Linked DNA regions of Pleomorphomonas sp. T1.2MG-36. The protein of the gene in region 1 binds, or shares a complex with, the protein of each later gene. Links are inferred from orthologs where the notes say so. Each region holds a gene or a part of one and is shown in the gene's direction. Other genes may lie near its edges. The genes, in order: accD, QQZ18_RS16625, accB and accC.

Region 1 (2,825 bases):
AGGCCTAGAAAGACCTTTGTGGCCGGGTGTTTGTAACTTTCGTATCTGACGGCTTATTCATCATCCGATTTGGCCGGTGGATGCAAGACCGGCAACGGAAGATGGTGGCAATTTCAGCGAGGGGCCGTTTTTGAGGTAAACGCCTTGAAGCAAATCGCTCCGACAGGGTGTCGCGACCGTTCAGTCTTGTGTCCGGTCGAGGCGATAGCGGAAATCGCACCGCCGGCCGCCGGCCATGATGGTTTCGGTGCGTTCAAGCTTCATGGACGGGTTGTAGCCTTCGCAAAAGGCGGCGTCGCGATTGCAGGAGAGCAGCGCGCCGATCTCGGCCAGTCCCATCTCCTTGTATGTCTCGGCGTACTGGCAGCGCGTGACGTCGTAGGAAAGACGCTCCGGGCTCGCCTCCTTCACTTCGATCGTCAGGGCGTCATCGGCTGTCCAGGCCGGCAGAATGGCCTCGAAATCCTTGAAATCCGGCATGTGGCCGAGGTCGGCGCGGCAGGCCTCCCCATGGGCGATCGCGGCTTTTCGGATGGCCCCGTCGATGATGTCCCGTGCCTCCTCCTCGCCCATGCGTCCCACGAGTTCGCGATAAAGGTGGCCGACGATCTCCGCCTCGATACGGCGGCGCTCTATGATGGGCAACGGCATGGGGCTCTCCTGGAACGGTTCGAAGCTAATCCGATCGGCGGTCGCTGAAAAGCGGCATCTCCGCAGTGACGGAAGTGGCGGTTCCGCGTCAGGCGAAACGGCTTTGGTCCCGGGGAAGGCTGTGCTATGAGAGCCTCGACGAAGGAACGGCGGCGCCCGAGGCTTGGCTGCGGCCGGTTCCGCGCCGGGAACGGCATGGCCGGCCGGTGTTCCGCGAGCAAAGGTCGAAACTCCCCGTGAACTGGATCAACAACGTCGTCCGCCCGAAAATCCGCTCCCTCTGGTCCGCCAAGCGCGATGTGCCCGAGAATCTCTGGGTGAAGTGCCCGGAGACCGGCGAGATGGTTTTTCACCGTGACCTCGAAGCCAACCAGTGGGTGATCCCCAACTCCGGCTATCATATGCGCATGCCGCCGAAGGAACGCTTCGTGCAGCTCTTCGACGGCGGAGACTATGAGGCGATTTCGACGCCGGCGGTGACGCAGGATCCGCTCAAGTTCCGCGACGAGAAGCGTTACGTCGACCGCCTGCGCGACTCGCGCGCCAAGACTGGCAACGACGATGCGGTGCTGGTGGGCGCCGGTCGTGTCGAGGGCAACGCCGTGGTCGCCGCGGTGCAGGACTTCGACTTCATGGGTGGTTCGTTGGGTACGGCCGCCGGCGAAGCGATCATTCGCGGCATTGAGGAAGCCGTGGCCCGTTCGGCCGCCTTCGTCATGTTCACGGCGTCCGGCGGCGCTCGCATGCAGGAGGGAATCCTGTCGCTTATGCAGATGCCGCGCACCACGGTGGCGGTCGAGATGCTGCGCGAGGCGGGACTGCCCTACATCGTCGTGCTCACCAATCCGACGCTCGGCGGCGTCACTGCCTCCTATGCCATGCTGGGCGACGTTCACATCGCCGAGCCGGGCGCGCTGATCGGCTTTGCCGGTCCTCGCGTCATCGAGCAGACCATTCGCGAGAAGCTGCCGGAAGGCTTCCAGCGTTCCGAATATCTTCACGAGCACGGCATGATCGACCTTGTGGCGCACCGGCACGAGCTGCGGGCCACCATCGGCCGCCTTGTTCGCCTGCTGACCCACGCCAAGGGCACAGCGCTCATTCCTGCCTGACGGTTCGCGGCCACAGTCTTTCAACCTTCCGCGCCGCCGTCAGGCGGCGTGTTCCTTTTGGGGTCTCCCCATTTTCGGATCTATGCCATGGAAACGCCGCTCGACATCATCGACCGCCTTGGCGCGCGCTGGCCGAAGGGCTTCGACCTCTCGCTTGGCCGCATTCGCCGGCTGCTCGCCGCGCTCGGCCATCCCGAGCAGCGCTTGCCGCCGGTCTTCCATGTCGCCGGCACCAACGGCAAGGGGTCGACGGTGGCATTTCTGAGGGCCATCCTTGAGGCCGAGGGGCTTCGTGTTCACGCCGATACCTCGCCGCACCTCGTCCGCTACAATGAGCGATTTCGTCTTGCGGGCGGGCCCGGCATATCGAGCTTCGTCGACGACGACGCTCTCGCCGATGCGCTTTCCCGCACCGAAAAGGCCAACGGGGACGAAGCGATCACCCTTTTCGAGCTTCTGACCGCCGCCGGCTTCCTGCTGTTTGCCGAGCGGCCGGCCGACGCGCTGCTACTTGAGGTCGGTCTGGGCGGCCGGTTCGATTCCACCAATGTGGTCGACCGTCCGGCCGTGTCGGTCATCACGTCGATCTCGCTCGACCATCAGGCCTATCTCGGCAATACCGTCGAGAAGATCGCCTTCGAGAAGGCCGGCATCATCAAGGCGGGCGCACCGGTCGTGCTGTCTCCGAACCCCGATGGCGTCGTGGCCGTGGTCGAACGGGTGGCGGCGGAGGTTGGCGCCGGGCCGCTGATGATCGGTGGGCAGGATTGGACGGCCTTCGAGGAGCATGGCCGCCTGGTGTTCCAGGATATCGACGGTCTGCTGGATTTGCCGAGGCCGCGCCTTCCCGGTAGCCACCAGATCGTCAATGCCGGCACGGCTATCGCCGCGGTGCGGGCGGCCGGCTTTCACGTTGGGCACGATGCCCTGGAGCGGGGCATGGAGCGCGTCGAATGGCCGGCGCGTCTGCAGCGCCTGACGGTCGGCGCCATCGTCGATGCCGCGCCGCAAGGAGCGGAGATCTGGCTCGACGGCGGTCACAATCCCGGCGCTGGCGAGGTG
Region 2 (2,775 bases), on another replicon or contig:
GTCGACCGCCCCCGTACCCGCCGTCCGCTGCCCAAGGTACTTTCCGTCGAGGACGTCGGCCGACTGATGGACGCGACCGCCGCCACGGCCGCCGAGCCCGTCGAGGATCGGGCCGAAGCGCTGCGCCGTACCCGCTTCTGGGCCATGCTGGAAACGCTCTATGCGTCCGGCCTGCGCGTCTCCGAGCTCGTCGGCCTGCCGGCCGGCGCCATCCGCGAGGGCACGGCCGCCATGACCGTGCGCGGCAAAGGCTCCAAGGACCGGCTGGTGCCGATCGGCGACACCGCCCGCGCCGCCGTCATCGCCTATCGCAGCCTCCTCAAGGCAAGCGGCCGGCACGCCGGTAGCCCCTTCCTGTTTCCGGCCAACTCCGAAACCGGCCACGTGACGCGCCAGAGTTTCGCCCGCGACCTCAAGGACGCCGCCGCTCGGCTGGGCATATCGCCCGACAAGGTGTCGCCGCACGTCCTGCGACATGCCTTCGCCAGCCATCTGCTCCAGAACGGAGCCGACCTTCGCATCGTCCAGGAATTGCTCGGCCACGCCGACATCGGCACGACCGAGATCTACACGCACGTTCTCGAGCACCGTCTCGCCGCGCTTGTCGCCGATCATCACCCACTGTCCGAGCGATAATCGCCTTGGTAATGGCACGGAGATGATCACAGAATTGCCGGCATTTGCGGCGATTGGCGTTGACAAGGCGTCGATCGGAAGCCAAGTGTGCGCGGTCGCCGCACCTTTGGTTGTCCCTCGGGATTAAGACGGCGGCCGGGGCACCATGAAGAGAGCCGGATGAGAAGCTATCTCGACTTTGAGAAACCCATCGCCGACCTTGAGGGCAAGGTTCAGGAGCTGAAAGCCCTGGCCGACGGCGGAGCCGCCCTTCCCATCGACGACGACATCGCCAAACTCGAGACGAGCGCCGCCCAGGCGCTGGCCGACATCTACGCTCGCCTCACGCCTTGGCAGAAGGCGCAAGTCGCACGCCATCCCGACCGGCCGCATGCCGCCCACTACATCGAACGGTTGATCTCCGACTGGACGCCGCTCGCCGGCGACCGCAACTTTGGCGAAGACGCAGCGATCCTGGCCGGCCTCGGCAGTTTCCGTGGCCGTCCGGTGGCCGTCATCGGTCAGGAGAAGGGCCACGACACCCAGACGCGCATCCGCCATAATTTCGGCATGGCGCGTCCGGAGGGCTACCGCAAGGCCATCCGCATCATGGAACTGGCCGACCGCTTCAATCTGCCGGTGATCTCGCTTGTCGACACCGCTGGCGCCTATCCCGGCATCGGCGCCGAGGAACGCGGCCAGGCCGAAGCCATCGCCCGTTCGACGCAGGCCTGCCTCCGCTTGGGCGTGCCGATCGTCTCGGTGGTCATCGGCGAAGGCGGCTCCGGCGGCGCCATTGCCATCGCCACCGCCAACCGCGTCTTCATGCTCGAGCACTCCATCTACTCGGTGATCTCGCCCGAGGGCGCGGCCTCCATTTTGTGGAAGGATTCGGCCAAGGCCCAGGACGCGGCGATGAACATGCGCATCACCGCCCAGGATCTCGTTCGCTACGGCATCATCGACGGCATCATCGACGAGCCCGTCGGTGGCGCCCATCGTGCGCCGAACCAGGTGATCGAGGCCGTCGGCGGCGTTGTCGAGGCGGCATTTGCCACCTTCGACGGCAAGAGTCGCGACGACATCCGCGCCGATCGGCGCCGCAAGTTCCTGGCGATCGGCCGCGACCTCAAGGTCTGAGGCCGGACCGCCCTGCATTTTTCCGGTCGCCTTGCCATGAATTTCTCATGTTTCCATTGGAAATGAGAAGCCGGCGGCCTCGATGAACGGATGCGCCGGTCTCCGGCGCACCGGTTCGGCCTTGATGCGGTGGTAACCATTCGGTAACCCTGACCGTCGAGGATCGCTCCATGATATGCTGTCCGGCGCCCGGGGGGACGGCCAGACAGCCCCCGCCAGGACCCGGAAGGTGCCGCGGTGACCATGAGTGAAACGGAGAGCATGACCTCGTTCCGCCCGAACCAGCCCTCTCCAGGCATTTCCATCGCCGGCCGCCTTGCGCGACTTGCGGTCGCCCTCGGTCTCGCCGCGCTTCTGGCCGCCTGCCAGGCCGACGAGATCGGCTACGGCTATGGCCCCAAGGACCAGCGCCCGGTGTCGGCGAAGACGCTTGAGCTCATGAAGAAGCTCAACATGAAACTCTCCTCCCCGGTGCTGATGCGCATCTTCAAGGAGGAGAACAAGTTCGAAGTCTGGAAAATGAATGCGAGCGGGCGCTACGACCTGCTCAAGAGCTACGACATCTGCCGCTGGTCGGGCGATCTCGGGCCAAAGGTCAGGGAAGGCGACAGGCAGGCGCCGGAAGGCTTCTACGCCATTTCGCCCGGCTTGATGAATCCCAAGTCGGACTGGTATCTCGCCTTCAACACCGGCTTCCCCAATGCCTATGACCGGGCCAACGGCCGCACCGGTTCGGCGCTGATGGTGCACGGCTCCTGCTCGTCGCGCGGCTGCTACGCCATGACCGACCAGCAGATCCAGGAAATCTACGCCCTGGCGCGCGAAGCCTTCCGCGGCGGCCAGAAGGCGTTCCAGCTGCAAGCCTTCCCTTTCCGCCTCAACGGCAAGAACATGGCCAAGCACTGGAACGACCCCAACATGGCCTTCTGGAAGATGCTGAAGGAGGGCTACGACACCTTCGAGATGACCCGTATGGAGCCGAAGGTGGACGTCTGCGGTCGCAAGTACGTGTTCAACGCC
Region 3 (2,753 bases), on another replicon or contig:
GAAGGACGTCAAGATCATCCTCAAGGAGTTTCCCATCCTGAGCGAGGGGTCGGTCGAGGCGGCCAAGGTTGCGGCGGCCGTCAACATCCTCGATCCCAAGGCCTACGAGGCCTTCCATTTCGAGCTGATGGGCATCCGGGGACAGGCCGACGGCGATCGTGCGCTGGCAGCGGCGGTCAAGGCGGGCCTCGACGAGGCGAAGGTGAAGGAGACGGCCGGTACCCAGGCGGTGGCCGAAGCGATCAATCACTCCTACGATCTCGCCCGCAAGCTCGGCATCAACGGAACCCCCGCCTACATCATCGGTGACGAGATGGTCTATGGCGCCGTTGGCTTCGCCGATTTGAACCGCAGGATCGAGGCAATGCGCGCCTGCGGCAAGACTGCCTGTTGATCTTTGATCGGCGCCGGGAGCGGAGGCACCCGGCAGACGGGGATGAATCGGCGCGGCCTCTTTTTTTCGGCGCGGCATATGCCTATAAGGAAGCCGGCCGCAGCCTTCGGGTTGCGACCATCCCCGCTCCGGCCTGAAAGGGAACCGACCGATTGCCCATTGAAGCGTTCATCCTCAACGGACCGAACCTCAATCTTCTCGGAACTCGGGAACCGGGCATCTACGGATCGCTGACCCTTGCCGACATCGAGGCGAACTGCCGCGAGAAGGCTGCCGCGCTGGGGTTTTCGGCCGTCGAGTTTCGTCAGTCCAACCATGAGGGCGTACTCGTCGACTGGATCCAGGAGGCTGGACGGCGTGGTGCCGGCGTGGTGATGAACCCCGGCGCCTACACCCACACGTCGATCGCCCTCCACGACGCGATCAAGGGAGCTAGCGTTCCCCTGATCGAGGTTCACATTTCCAACGTCCATGCCCGCGAGAGTTTTCGGCATCGGTCCTTCGTGTCGCCCGTGGCGGCCGGAGTGATCGTAGGCCTCGGCCCCCTCGGCTACACACTCGCGCTCGAAGCCCTCGCCGGTCTCCTGAAAGGGTGACCGCCGTCCCAATCCGGTGAGAACCGATGCCCCAGACCTTTGACTACGAACTGATCCGCCAGCTTGCCAACATCCTCGACGAGACCAACCTCACCGAGATCGAGGTGGAGCAGGAGAAGCTGAAGATCCGCGTGGCTCGAACGGCGGCGCCGGTCACCATCACCCAGGGCGGCTGGGCCGCGCCGGGTCCGATGCCGGCAATGGCGGCACCGGTTGCCGCCGTCGCGGCCGTCGACGTTGCGAAGGCGGCCGACCCCGCTGCCAACCCCGGCGCAGTGCCCTCCCCGATGGTTGGGACCGCCTACGTGGCGCCCGAACCGGGCGCCCGCTCGTTCGTCGAAGTCGGCGACGTGGTGAAGGAAGGCCAGACGGTGATGATCATCGAGGCCATGAAGCACCTCAACCACATTCCGGCACCGCGCGCCGGCCGCGTCACCGCCGTTTTCGTCGAGAACGGCCAGCCGGTCGAGTTCGGCGAACCGCTGCTGATCATCGAGTGACCGGCCCCATGTTCGAAAAGATCCTCATCGCCAATCGCGGCGAAATCGCCCTTCGGGTGCTGCGCGCCTGCAAGGAGCTTGGCATCGGTACCGTCGCCGTCCATTCGACGGCCGACGCCAACGCCATGCACGTCCGTCTCGCGGACGAGAGCGTGTGCATCGGCCCGGCGCCGGTGCGCGACAGCTACCTCAACATTCCCAATATCGTCGCCGCCTGCGAGATCACCGGTGCCGAGGCGGTTCATCCCGGTTACGGCTTCCTCAGCGAAAACGCTCGCTTTGCCGATATCCTGGCAGCCCACAACATTGCCTTCATCGGGCCGTCGGCCGACCATATCCGCATCATGGGCGACAAGATCGAGGCCAAGGCAACCGCCAAGCGCCTCGGTATCCCCGTGGTGCCGGGTTCGGATGGCGCCGTCGAATCCGAGGAAGACGCCCTGCGGGTTGCCGCCGAGATCGGCTATCCGGTTTTGGTGAAGGCGTCGGCCGGTGGCGGTGGCCGCGGCATGCGCGTCGCCATGACCGAAGCGGAACTGCCCTCGGCCATGTCGGCCGCCAAGACCGAAGCCAAAAATGCCTTCGGCGACGACGCGGTCTACATCGAGAAGTATCTCCTGAAACCGCGCCACATCGAGTTGCAGGTGCTGGGCGACGGCCAGGGCAATGCCGTGCATCTCGGCGAACGCGACTGTTCGCTGCAGCGCCGCCACCAGAAGGTCATGGAAGAGGCCCGCTCGCCGGCCCTCAACGACGACGAGCGGGCCAGGATCGGCAACATCGTCGCCAACGCGATGTCCGAGCTCAACTATTCCGGCGCCGGCACTATCGAGTTCCTTTACGAGAACGGCGAGTTCTACTTCATCGAGATGAACACCCGCCTGCAGGTGGAACACCCGGTGACGGAGATGATCACTGGCATCGATCTTGTCAACGAGCAGATCAAGGTGGCCTCGGGTCAGGCATTGAGCTTCCGCCAGTCGGACGTCCACTTCAACGGCCATGCCATCGAATGCCGCATCAATGCCGAGAACGCCGCAACCTTCGCGCCGTCGCCCGGCAAGATCACTTATTGGCATCCGCCGGGCGGATTGGGGGTCCGTGTCGACAGCGGCGTCTATCAGGGCTACACGATCCCGCCCTACTACGACAGCATGATCGGCAAGCTGATCGTTCATGGTCGCAACCGCGTCGAGTGCCTGATGCGCCTGCGCCGCTGCCTCGACGAGTTCGTGGTCGACGGCATCGACTCGACGATCCCGC
Region 4 (2,839 bases), on another replicon or contig:
CCCTGATCGAGGTTCACATTTCCAACGTCCATGCCCGCGAGAGTTTTCGGCATCGGTCCTTCGTGTCGCCCGTGGCGGCCGGAGTGATCGTAGGCCTCGGCCCCCTCGGCTACACACTCGCGCTCGAAGCCCTCGCCGGTCTCCTGAAAGGGTGACCGCCGTCCCAATCCGGTGAGAACCGATGCCCCAGACCTTTGACTACGAACTGATCCGCCAGCTTGCCAACATCCTCGACGAGACCAACCTCACCGAGATCGAGGTGGAGCAGGAGAAGCTGAAGATCCGCGTGGCTCGAACGGCGGCGCCGGTCACCATCACCCAGGGCGGCTGGGCCGCGCCGGGTCCGATGCCGGCAATGGCGGCACCGGTTGCCGCCGTCGCGGCCGTCGACGTTGCGAAGGCGGCCGACCCCGCTGCCAACCCCGGCGCAGTGCCCTCCCCGATGGTTGGGACCGCCTACGTGGCGCCCGAACCGGGCGCCCGCTCGTTCGTCGAAGTCGGCGACGTGGTGAAGGAAGGCCAGACGGTGATGATCATCGAGGCCATGAAGCACCTCAACCACATTCCGGCACCGCGCGCCGGCCGCGTCACCGCCGTTTTCGTCGAGAACGGCCAGCCGGTCGAGTTCGGCGAACCGCTGCTGATCATCGAGTGACCGGCCCCATGTTCGAAAAGATCCTCATCGCCAATCGCGGCGAAATCGCCCTTCGGGTGCTGCGCGCCTGCAAGGAGCTTGGCATCGGTACCGTCGCCGTCCATTCGACGGCCGACGCCAACGCCATGCACGTCCGTCTCGCGGACGAGAGCGTGTGCATCGGCCCGGCGCCGGTGCGCGACAGCTACCTCAACATTCCCAATATCGTCGCCGCCTGCGAGATCACCGGTGCCGAGGCGGTTCATCCCGGTTACGGCTTCCTCAGCGAAAACGCTCGCTTTGCCGATATCCTGGCAGCCCACAACATTGCCTTCATCGGGCCGTCGGCCGACCATATCCGCATCATGGGCGACAAGATCGAGGCCAAGGCAACCGCCAAGCGCCTCGGTATCCCCGTGGTGCCGGGTTCGGATGGCGCCGTCGAATCCGAGGAAGACGCCCTGCGGGTTGCCGCCGAGATCGGCTATCCGGTTTTGGTGAAGGCGTCGGCCGGTGGCGGTGGCCGCGGCATGCGCGTCGCCATGACCGAAGCGGAACTGCCCTCGGCCATGTCGGCCGCCAAGACCGAAGCCAAAAATGCCTTCGGCGACGACGCGGTCTACATCGAGAAGTATCTCCTGAAACCGCGCCACATCGAGTTGCAGGTGCTGGGCGACGGCCAGGGCAATGCCGTGCATCTCGGCGAACGCGACTGTTCGCTGCAGCGCCGCCACCAGAAGGTCATGGAAGAGGCCCGCTCGCCGGCCCTCAACGACGACGAGCGGGCCAGGATCGGCAACATCGTCGCCAACGCGATGTCCGAGCTCAACTATTCCGGCGCCGGCACTATCGAGTTCCTTTACGAGAACGGCGAGTTCTACTTCATCGAGATGAACACCCGCCTGCAGGTGGAACACCCGGTGACGGAGATGATCACTGGCATCGATCTTGTCAACGAGCAGATCAAGGTGGCCTCGGGTCAGGCATTGAGCTTCCGCCAGTCGGACGTCCACTTCAACGGCCATGCCATCGAATGCCGCATCAATGCCGAGAACGCCGCAACCTTCGCGCCGTCGCCCGGCAAGATCACTTATTGGCATCCGCCGGGCGGATTGGGGGTCCGTGTCGACAGCGGCGTCTATCAGGGCTACACGATCCCGCCCTACTACGACAGCATGATCGGCAAGCTGATCGTTCATGGTCGCAACCGCGTCGAGTGCCTGATGCGCCTGCGCCGCTGCCTCGACGAGTTCGTGGTCGACGGCATCGACTCGACGATCCCGCTCTTCAACAACATGCTGAAGAACGCCGACATCATCGACGGCGCCTATGACATCCACTGGCTGGAGAAGTGGCTCGCCACCAAGCCGTTCGAGGCTTGATCAGAAAGATAAGTAAGCACTTGCTTATTCGATGCGCCGCCCCTTCGGGCGGCGCTGCCGTTTTCGGTCAGATCGCGCCTTCGACTACACCAGTACCGGCCGCTTGATGCGCCCCGCCTCGCCGAAGACGCGCAAATAGCGGGCGATCTCGGCCGGGTCACCGGTCGCCTTTTCCGGATTGTCGGAGAGCTTCACCGCCGGCCGGCCATTGACCTGCGTCACCTTGCAGACGAGCGAGATCGCGTCGAAGTCGTCGGTGGGTTGCGGCGCGCAATCCTGAAAGTCGTTGGTGAGGTTGGTGCCCCAGCCGAAACTCATGTGAACGCGACCGCGGAAATGCGTGTAGACGCGCTCTATCTCCTCGACGTCAAGGCCGTCTGAGAAGACGATCAGCTTGTCGCGGGGGTCCTGCCCTTTTGCCTTCCACCAAGCGATGATCTCTTCGCCGCCCTCGACTGGATCGGCACTGTCGGGTCGGAAGCCCTTCCAGTCGGCCACCCAATCTGGCGCGTCGCGCAGGAAGGAGGAGGTGCCGAAGGCGTCCGGCAAGACGACCAGAAGGTTGCCGTCGTAGAGCTCCTGCCAGTCGCGCAGCACCCGATAGGGCGCCTGACGCATCTCGTCTTCGGTATTGGCGAGCGCGGCCATGGCCATCGGCAGCTCATGGGCGTTCGTGCCGATGGCCTCAAGGTCGCTCTTCATCGCCAGCAGCACGTTCGACGTGCCGATGAAGGCCGGTCCGAGGCCTTCCTTCAACGCGTTGACGCACCAGTCCTGCCAGAGATGCGAATGGCGGCGACGGCTGCCGAAGTCGGCGATCTTG

What was found.
Region 2: the proteins of accD (region 1) and QQZ18_RS16625 are in contact, whole or in part, in a solved structure (PDB 8UXZ), measured with the Escherichia coli proteins. The link is inferred for Pleomorphomonas sp. T1.2MG-36 from one-to-one orthologs.
Region 3: the proteins of accD (region 1) and accB are in contact, whole or in part, in a solved structure (PDB 8UXZ), measured with the Escherichia coli proteins. The link is inferred for Pleomorphomonas sp. T1.2MG-36 from one-to-one orthologs.
Region 4: the proteins of accD (region 1) and accC are in contact, whole or in part, in a solved structure (PDB 8UXZ), measured with the Escherichia coli proteins. The link is inferred for Pleomorphomonas sp. T1.2MG-36 from one-to-one orthologs.

What each region holds. Positions count from the first base shown.
Region 1 is NZ_CATNLY010000045.1:213,365-216,189, forward strand. It holds accD (acetyl-CoA carboxylase, carboxyltransferase subunit beta), read left to right. Parts: upstream 1-887; coding sequence 888-1,763; downstream 1,764-2,825. Other genes in the region: QQZ18_RS18580 (L-2-amino-thiazoline-4-carboxylic acid hydrolase), read right to left, coding at 181-651; QQZ18_RS18590 (bifunctional folylpolyglutamate synthase/dihydrofolate synthase), read left to right, coding at 1,851-2,825.
Region 2 is NZ_CATNLY010000034.1:182,367-185,141, forward strand. It holds QQZ18_RS16625 (acetyl-CoA carboxylase carboxyltransferase subunit alpha), read left to right. Parts: upstream 1-795; coding sequence 796-1,755; downstream 1,756-2,775. Other genes in the region: QQZ18_RS16620 (site-specific tyrosine recombinase XerD), read left to right, coding at 1-636; QQZ18_RS16630 (L,D-transpeptidase family protein), read left to right, coding at 2,017-2,775. UniProt on the Escherichia coli protein: Component of the acetyl coenzyme A carboxylase (ACC) complex. First, biotin carboxylase catalyzes the carboxylation of biotin on its carrier protein (BCCP) and then the CO(2) group is transferred by the carboxyltransferase to acetyl-CoA to form malonyl-CoA.
Region 3 is NZ_CATNLY010000012.1:54,949-57,701, forward strand. It holds accB (acetyl-CoA carboxylase biotin carboxyl carrier protein), read left to right. Parts: upstream 1-1,016; coding sequence 1,017-1,490; downstream 1,491-2,753. Other genes in the region: QQZ18_RS07245 (DsbA family protein), read left to right, coding at 1-394; aroQ (type II 3-dehydroquinate dehydratase), read left to right, coding at 547-990; accC (acetyl-CoA carboxylase biotin carboxylase subunit), read left to right, coding at 1,499-2,753. UniProt on the Escherichia coli protein: This protein is a component of the acetyl coenzyme A carboxylase complex; first, biotin carboxylase catalyzes the carboxylation of the carrier protein and then the transcarboxylase transfers the carboxyl group to form malonyl-CoA.
Region 4 is NZ_CATNLY010000012.1:55,784-58,622, forward strand. It holds accC (acetyl-CoA carboxylase biotin carboxylase subunit), read left to right. Parts: upstream 1-663; coding sequence 664-2,016; downstream 2,017-2,839. Other genes in the region: aroQ (type II 3-dehydroquinate dehydratase), read left to right, coding at 1-155; accB (acetyl-CoA carboxylase biotin carboxyl carrier protein), read left to right, coding at 182-655; pncB (nicotinate phosphoribosyltransferase), read right to left, coding at 2,101-2,839. UniProt on the Escherichia coli protein: This protein is a component of the acetyl coenzyme A carboxylase complex; first, biotin carboxylase catalyzes the carboxylation of the carrier protein and then the transcarboxylase transfers the carboxyl group to form malonyl-CoA.